Regions from separate parts of the Rhodoferax sp. GW821-FHT02C08 genome, predicted to be linked through region 1. Evidence: riboswitches for the same ligand, from Rfam matches in the RefSeq annotation. Region 1 holds a riboswitch; the other holds the start of a gene.

Region 1 (3,201 bases):
AGCGGCACGCTCAGGCGCTCGCGTAGCACCTGCATGGCATAGGGGTTGATCGGGCCCTTACCGGTGCCGATGGGCGCGGCCCAGGGCATGACGGCCTGGCAGCCCACGTCCACCAGGCGCTGGCACAGCACCAGGTCCTCGGTGCAATAGGGCAGCACCTTGAAGCCGTCCTTGATAAGGCGGCTGGCGGCCTCCACCAGGTTCAAGGTGTCGGGCTGCAGGGTGTAGTCGTCGCCTATCAGCTCCAGCTTGATCCAGGGGGTGTCGAACACCTCGCGCGCCATGTGGGAGGTGGTAATGGCCTCTTGCAGGCCGTGGCAGCCGGCGGTGTTGGGCAACACGGGCACACCGGTCTGGCGCAGCAGTTCCCAGAATCCATTGGGGCTCTTGTCCTGGCCGCCTAGGTTTTGCCGGCGCAGCGAAGCTGTGAGCATGGCCGGGCGGGCGCGCGTGATGGCGTCGGCCATGGTGCTGGGCGAGGGGTAGCGGGAGGTGCCCAGCAGCAGGCGGCTGGCGAAGCTTTCGCCGTACAGGATGAGAGGGTCGTGGGACATGGTGTCAGCCTCCGGTCACGGGGTGGATGATTTCTATGCTGTCGGCCTCGGCTAGCACGGTGTGCGGGTACTGCGCGCGTGGCACAAAGGTCTTGTTCACCGCGGTGGCAAATGGCGGCTGTGCCTGCATCTGCGCCAGTGCGTCGGCCAGCGTGGCGCCGTCAGGCAGGGTCTGGGGGGTGTTGTTGATGGTGACATTCATGCTTCTTCTACCGTCAGGTCGAATTGCGTGGCCAGCGCGGACGTACCGTGCTGCACCAGTTCCAGCACCACGTCCAGCATGGCCGGGGCGATCATGAAGCCGTGGCGGTACAGGCCGTTGATTTGCAGCGTATTGGGGGCAATCCGCCGGATCGCGGGCAGGTTGTTGGGCAGGGTGGGGCGGCACTGGGTGGCGCTTTCCAGGATGCGCGCTTCGCCAAAGCCGCTGTGCACGCTGTAAGCCGCGCTCAGCAGCTCCAGACTGGAGCGCACGCTCATGGGCGACATATCGTCGGACTCGATCTCGGTGGCTCCCACGACAAAGATATTGCCGGGTTTTGGGGCAATGTATAGCGGGTAGCGGGGGTGCACCAGGCGCACTGGGCGTTGCAGCTCCACGCCGGGCGCGTGCAGGCGCAGCACCTCGCCGCGCACCGCGCGCAGGGCCGGCCATTGTGTGCGTGCGCCCAGGCCGCGGCAGTCAAAGACCCAGTCGCTGTGGACATCTTCTGGCTGGCGCGGGCTGTGCCAGTGCATGGTGACACCCACCTGCTGCAACTGCACCAGCAGAGCATTGAGCAAGCCACGGTTGTCCAGTTGTCCCTCGCCGGGTAGCAGCAGGCCCTGGCTGAAGCGATTGCCGATGGCGGGCTCCAGCGCTGCGATGGCGGCGGAGTCCAGGTGCTGCGGTATGGGTAGGTTGGGCAGTTGCTGGCAGGTGGCGGTGAGCTGCTGGCCAAAGCGGCTGGCCTCGGGGGCGTCTTGCCGGTGCCAGAGAATCAAAGTGCCGTTGCGCTGGAAGAACACCGGCATGTCCAGTTCGGCGATCAGTTCCGGCCAGCGCGTGAGTCCATGCTGGCCCATCTGCACCACGCCGGTCTCGGTGATGGCCGATTCAGCCAGTGGCGCCAGCATGGCGGCGGCCACGCGGGCGGCGGCGCCCTCGGCCTCGGGTCCGCCGGCCTCAAAGACCTGTACGGTGTGGCCCGAGCGTGCCAGCGCCAGGGCCAGCAAGCGGCCCATCAGGCCTGCGCCAAGAATGGTGGTGGAGAGTGGGGTAGCCAAGGTATCGTCCATTTGCGAAAGCTCAATTGGGACGAAACGAGGCGCTGTCGTTGATAGAAACTTCCCACGCCAGCATGATCTGGATCGGGTATGAGGGTTTTTCTCAGTCTGGTTTGCGTACCAGACACCCCTGTTTCATCCGCAAACCCGGATTACATCACATCGCTGGCCCGATAATTTCAGCATGACTATTTCTGACTCTTCTCCCCGCTATCTGCGCCTGTTGTCGATTGCTGGCTCTGATAGTGGCGGCGGCGCGGGCATACAGGCCGACTTGAAAACCTTTGCCGCGCTGGGCTGCTACGGCATGACGGCGCTGGCCGCGCTGACCGCACAGAACACGCGTGGCGTGACAGCCATCCACCCCGTGCCAGCGTCCTTTCTGAAAGCCCAGTTGCAGGCTGTGCTTGATGATATTGGCGCCGACGCGGTGAAGATCGGCATGCTGCATTCGCCCGAGATGGTGGAGGTGGTGGCCTGGGCCATTGACCAGTACCAACTAAAACGCGTGGTGCTGGACCCGGTGATGGTGGCCACCAGCGGCGACCGCTTGATGGCGGTTGAAACCGTGCAGGTGCTGGTGGACCAGCTGTTTCCCCGCGCCACCGTGGTCACGCCCAATTTGGACGAAGCGGCTCTGCTGCTGGGCCGCAGTGTGGATACCGTGGAAACGCTGGAGCCTGCGGTGGCGGATTTGCTGGCGCTAGGTGCGCCGGCCGTGCTGCTCAAGGGGGGGCACCTGCCGGGGGATGCGGTGGTAGACCTGCTGGGCCAGTGCGATGGCAGCCGCCAGCCCTGGCATTCGGCCCGCATTGCTACGCACAACGGCCACGGCACGGGCTGCACGCTGTCGTCTGCCATTGCGGTGTACCTGGCAAAGGGCTTTGAGCTGACGGAGGCGGTGGGTCAGGCCCGGGCTTATATCCGTGGCGCCATACAAGCCGGTGCCAGCGTGCACACCGGGCACGGCCACGGACCGTTGAACCACGGATTCGCGCCTTTGCCCATGCAGGTTCTAGGCGTTTGAGGGTTTATAGGAAATAGACCTGTAGCGCAGGTATTACCTGCGCAAGAAGCTATTTTTTCTATAGCGCATAGGTGATGCGCAAAGGCCGCGTCAACCAAGCTACGAAGAACACCAGGGCCAGCGTCGGCAGGGCGGCGCCGAACTGTGGCGCGTAGTTGGTCAGCAGGTGGTAGGCCACAATGCCGGCCACCCATAATAGGGCAGCGCTGGGCTCCACCAGGCGTTGTGATGCGGTGGCCGTGCCCTGTGACAGGCGGCCCAGGATCACACCGTACAGGGGCACGAACACCGAGCTCAGCAGTGTCAGAAATGGCTCCAGGCTGTGCATGGGCAGCACCAGCGCCAGGCCGGTGC
Region 2 (3,201 bases), on a different contig from region 1:
GCGATGGGCTGCACACGGCCGGGCACGGCCAGGCGCTTTTCGATGGCGGCATAGCCCCAGGCCACGGCGCCAGTCAGCAGCAGCATCCACAGCGCCAGCAAGCTCGCCGGGGCCAGCTGCAGCTCGTGCGCGACCAGGCTGTAGATCTCCACCTCCACCGTCGCATAGCGCTGGCCCCCCAACACCAGGGCCAGGCCAAAACCGGCAAAGCAATACAAGAACACCAGGCACAGGCTGGACGCCAGCCAGGGTGCGATCGCCGGCCACTCGACCCGCCAGAAGGCCCGCCACGGGCTGGCACCTAGGCTGCGGGCGGCGGCCACGCGTTGGGCATTGACCTGCTCCAGCGCCTCCAACCCGGCCCGCACCACCACGCACAGATTGAAAAACAGATTGCCATACAGCAGCAGCCAGGGCGAGTCCTGTAGCTCCAGCCCCAAGGCATTGCTCAACAGACCACGCGGCCCCCACAGCGCCAGCACACCCACTGCCGCCACCAGGGTGGGCACCACGAACGGCAGCATCAGCAGGCGCAACACCAGGCGGCGCCCGGCAAACTCCCAACGCGCCAGCACCCAGGCCACGGGCAAGCCCAGCAGCAAAGCGGCGACACAGGTGGCGCCCGCCTGCAAAAGCGACCACAGCACGCGCCAGCGCAGATACGGGTCGGTCCATACCGCCCACAGCGACGGCGTGGGTCCGGTGGCCAGCTCACCCCAAAAACCTTCGAAGCCCAGGCGCAGCACCGGTGCCACCAGCAGCACCGCCAGGCACAGCAGCGGCAGCGCTGCCAGCAAACTCTGGCGGCGTGTGATCGCCATTTATTTCAGTACAACTTGGGTCCAGCGCGCCACCCAGGCCGGGCCCTTGTCGGCAATAGTTTCGGCGGGCAGACTTTCAAACGCGGTGGGCTCGACCGCATGGCGCATCACATCGGCCAGAGGCGTGTGGGCCTCCACCGGATACATCCACATGCTGGTTTGCAAGGCTTGCTGCACCGCGCCAGCGCGCATGAAGCGGATGAACTTGGCGGCGGCTTCGCGCTGCCCGCCGCCCGCTACCAGGGCCACACCTTCGACCTGGCGGAACACACCGCCCTTGAGGAACAGGTTGGCGGTGGGCGACTCGCTGATCTTTTCCTTGCTGTAGAACACCTCAGCCGCCGGGCTGGTGGCGTAGCTGACCACCAGCGGGCGGCTGCCGCCGTTGCGGCTGAATTCGGTGTAGTAGGCCTCGGTCCAGCCCTTCACCACCTTCACGCCATTGGCACGCATGCGGCCCCACCAGTCAAAGGCTTTCTCCTCGCCCATGCCGGCCACGGTAGCCAGCAAGAAGGCATAGCCGGGGCTGGAGGTGGCGGGGTTGGGCACCACCAGCAGGTTACGGTAGGCCGGCTGGATCAAATCCTCCAGCGTCTTGGGCAAGGCCAGGCCGCTCTTGGCGAAAGCGGCCTTGTCGAAATTCAGCGTGACGAAACCGTAGTCCATCGCCACTACATTCGTGCCCACCTGTGTCACCGGCGAACCCTGGGTATAGGTCATGGGCTCCAGCACCTTGGCGGCCTGGGCCTTGGCCACCAGCGCGTTGTCTAGGCCAAACACCACGTCGGCAATGGGCTGCGCGCGGGTCAGTATCAGCTTATTCAGCATTTCACCCGCATCCCCGGCCTTGATCAGGCTGAGCTTGACGCCGGCATCGGCCTCGAACTGGGCCAGCAAGGGCTTGGGCAGATCAAAAGAGCTGTGCACCAGCACACGCAGCTCCTTGTCGGCAGCCAGGGCAGGGAAGGTGCAGAGTGCGGCCAGCGCGGTGGCGGCCCAAGTGAACGTACGGCGTGTACTAGTAGCGCGGCGGTGGAACATGCTTGCCTTTCAATGCGCCGGCGCGGGTCGCATGGAAGGCCGCAGCCCCATCACGCTCCCTACGCTGGCATGACCCAGATCAGGTGTGTGGGGTATTTCTCAGCCCGCTTCAAAGCAGGCACCCCCGGTGAAGCGTGGGATTGTAGAGTTCTCCCTGCTGGCGCTGGACAAACTTGTGGATAACCCGGGCAAGCGTTTGTATATGCAGGCTAAGCCATTGATTTACAAAGACAAAGCTTACAGCGCCTATTTTTTAGGCAAGTGGAATACTAAGCCTTGGCGGTCATACGGCCCTTCAGGGCGCCGATGGCAACCAGGGCCGTGGGTACCAGAATCATGGCCCAGATGATCTTGTCCAGGTTCTGCTTGACCCAGGGAAAATTGCCAAAGAAGTAGCCGATGGTGACGATGCCCACCACCCACAGCACGCCCCCCAGCACGTCAAAAAACACAAACTTGGCCCGATTCATCACCGCCACGCCCGCCACAAACGGCGCGAAAGTGCGCAGGAACGGCATAAAGCGTGCAGCCACCAGGGTCAGGCCGCCATAGCGCTCGTAAAACGCATGGGCCTGGTTGAAGGCCTTCTTGTTGAAAAAGCGCGAATCTTCCCACTGGAATACCTTGGGGCCTAAATAACGGCCGATGGCGTAATTGCTCTGGTTGCCCAAAATCGCCGCGGCCAGCAGCAGCCCGACCGACAGCGGATAGGACATCAGCCCCACACCGCACATGGCGCCCACCACGAACAGCAGCGAGTCCCCCGGCAGGAACGGCATCACAACAACGCCGGTCTCCACAAAAATAATCAGAAACAGCAGGGCGTAAACCCACAAGCCGTAATTGCTTACAAAAGCCTGCAGGTGCTTGTCCACGTGCAGAATGAAGTCGAGAAGTTGCATGAGAATGTCCATGGGCACCGATTATCGCCAGCATCGCAAGACAAACGGAAGACAGCCATGACACGCCACACCCATCTGCTCATCATCGACCCCCAGAACGATTTTTGCGATCTCCCCCCAGGTGCCGGCGGCAGCCCTGCCCTGCCGGTCACCGGCGCCCATGCCGACATGCAGCGGCTGGCAGCCTTCATCCGCGAATATGCGGCCCGGCTGACCGACATCACCATTACGCTGGACTCGCACCACCGGCTGGACATCGCCCACCCCACCTTCTGGCTGCAAGGCGACGGCAGCGCCGTCACTCCCTTCACCACCATCACGGCGGCGGATGTGAACGCCGGCCTGTATCGGCCGCGCGACCCCGCCCACCTGGGCCGCAGCCTGGCCTACCTGGATGCACTGGAAGCGCGCGGCCGCTACACCCTGATGGTCTGGCC

Evidence for each region. Region 1 has a riboswitch for thiamine pyrophosphate ahead of AC07VY_RS04275 (FAD-dependent oxidoreductase). Riboswitches for the same ligand answer to the same signal wherever they lie in the genome.
Region 2: it holds a riboswitch for thiamine pyrophosphate, as region 1 does, so the genes downstream of both, AC07VY_RS25325 (thiamine ABC transporter substrate-binding protein) here and AC07VY_RS04275 (FAD-dependent oxidoreductase) in region 1, are expected to answer to the same signal.

Annotation. Positions count from the first base shown of each region.
Region 1 covers NZ_JBWKVR010000003.1:28,290-31,490, forward strand. The annotation lists gene AC07VY_RS04265 (thiazole synthase) at 1-554, opposite strand, end outside; gene thiS (sulfur carrier protein ThiS) at 559-756, opposite strand; gene AC07VY_RS04275 (FAD-dependent oxidoreductase) at 753-1,832, opposite strand; TPP riboswitch at 1,865-1,962, opposite strand; gene thiD (bifunctional hydroxymethylpyrimidine kinase/phosphomethylpyrimidine kinase) at 2,005-2,847, shown strand; gene AC07VY_RS04285 (purine-cytosine permease family protein) at 2,906-3,201, opposite strand, start outside.
Region 2 covers NZ_JBWKVR010000036.1:32,205-35,405, reverse strand. The annotation lists gene AC07VY_RS25330 (ABC transporter permease) at 1-821, opposite strand, end outside; gene AC07VY_RS25325 (thiamine ABC transporter substrate-binding protein) at 822-1,862, opposite strand; TPP riboswitch at 1,901-1,998, opposite strand; gene AC07VY_RS25320 (VTT domain-containing protein) at 2,132-2,776, opposite strand; gene AC07VY_RS25315 (cysteine hydrolase family protein) at 2,822-3,201, shown strand, end outside.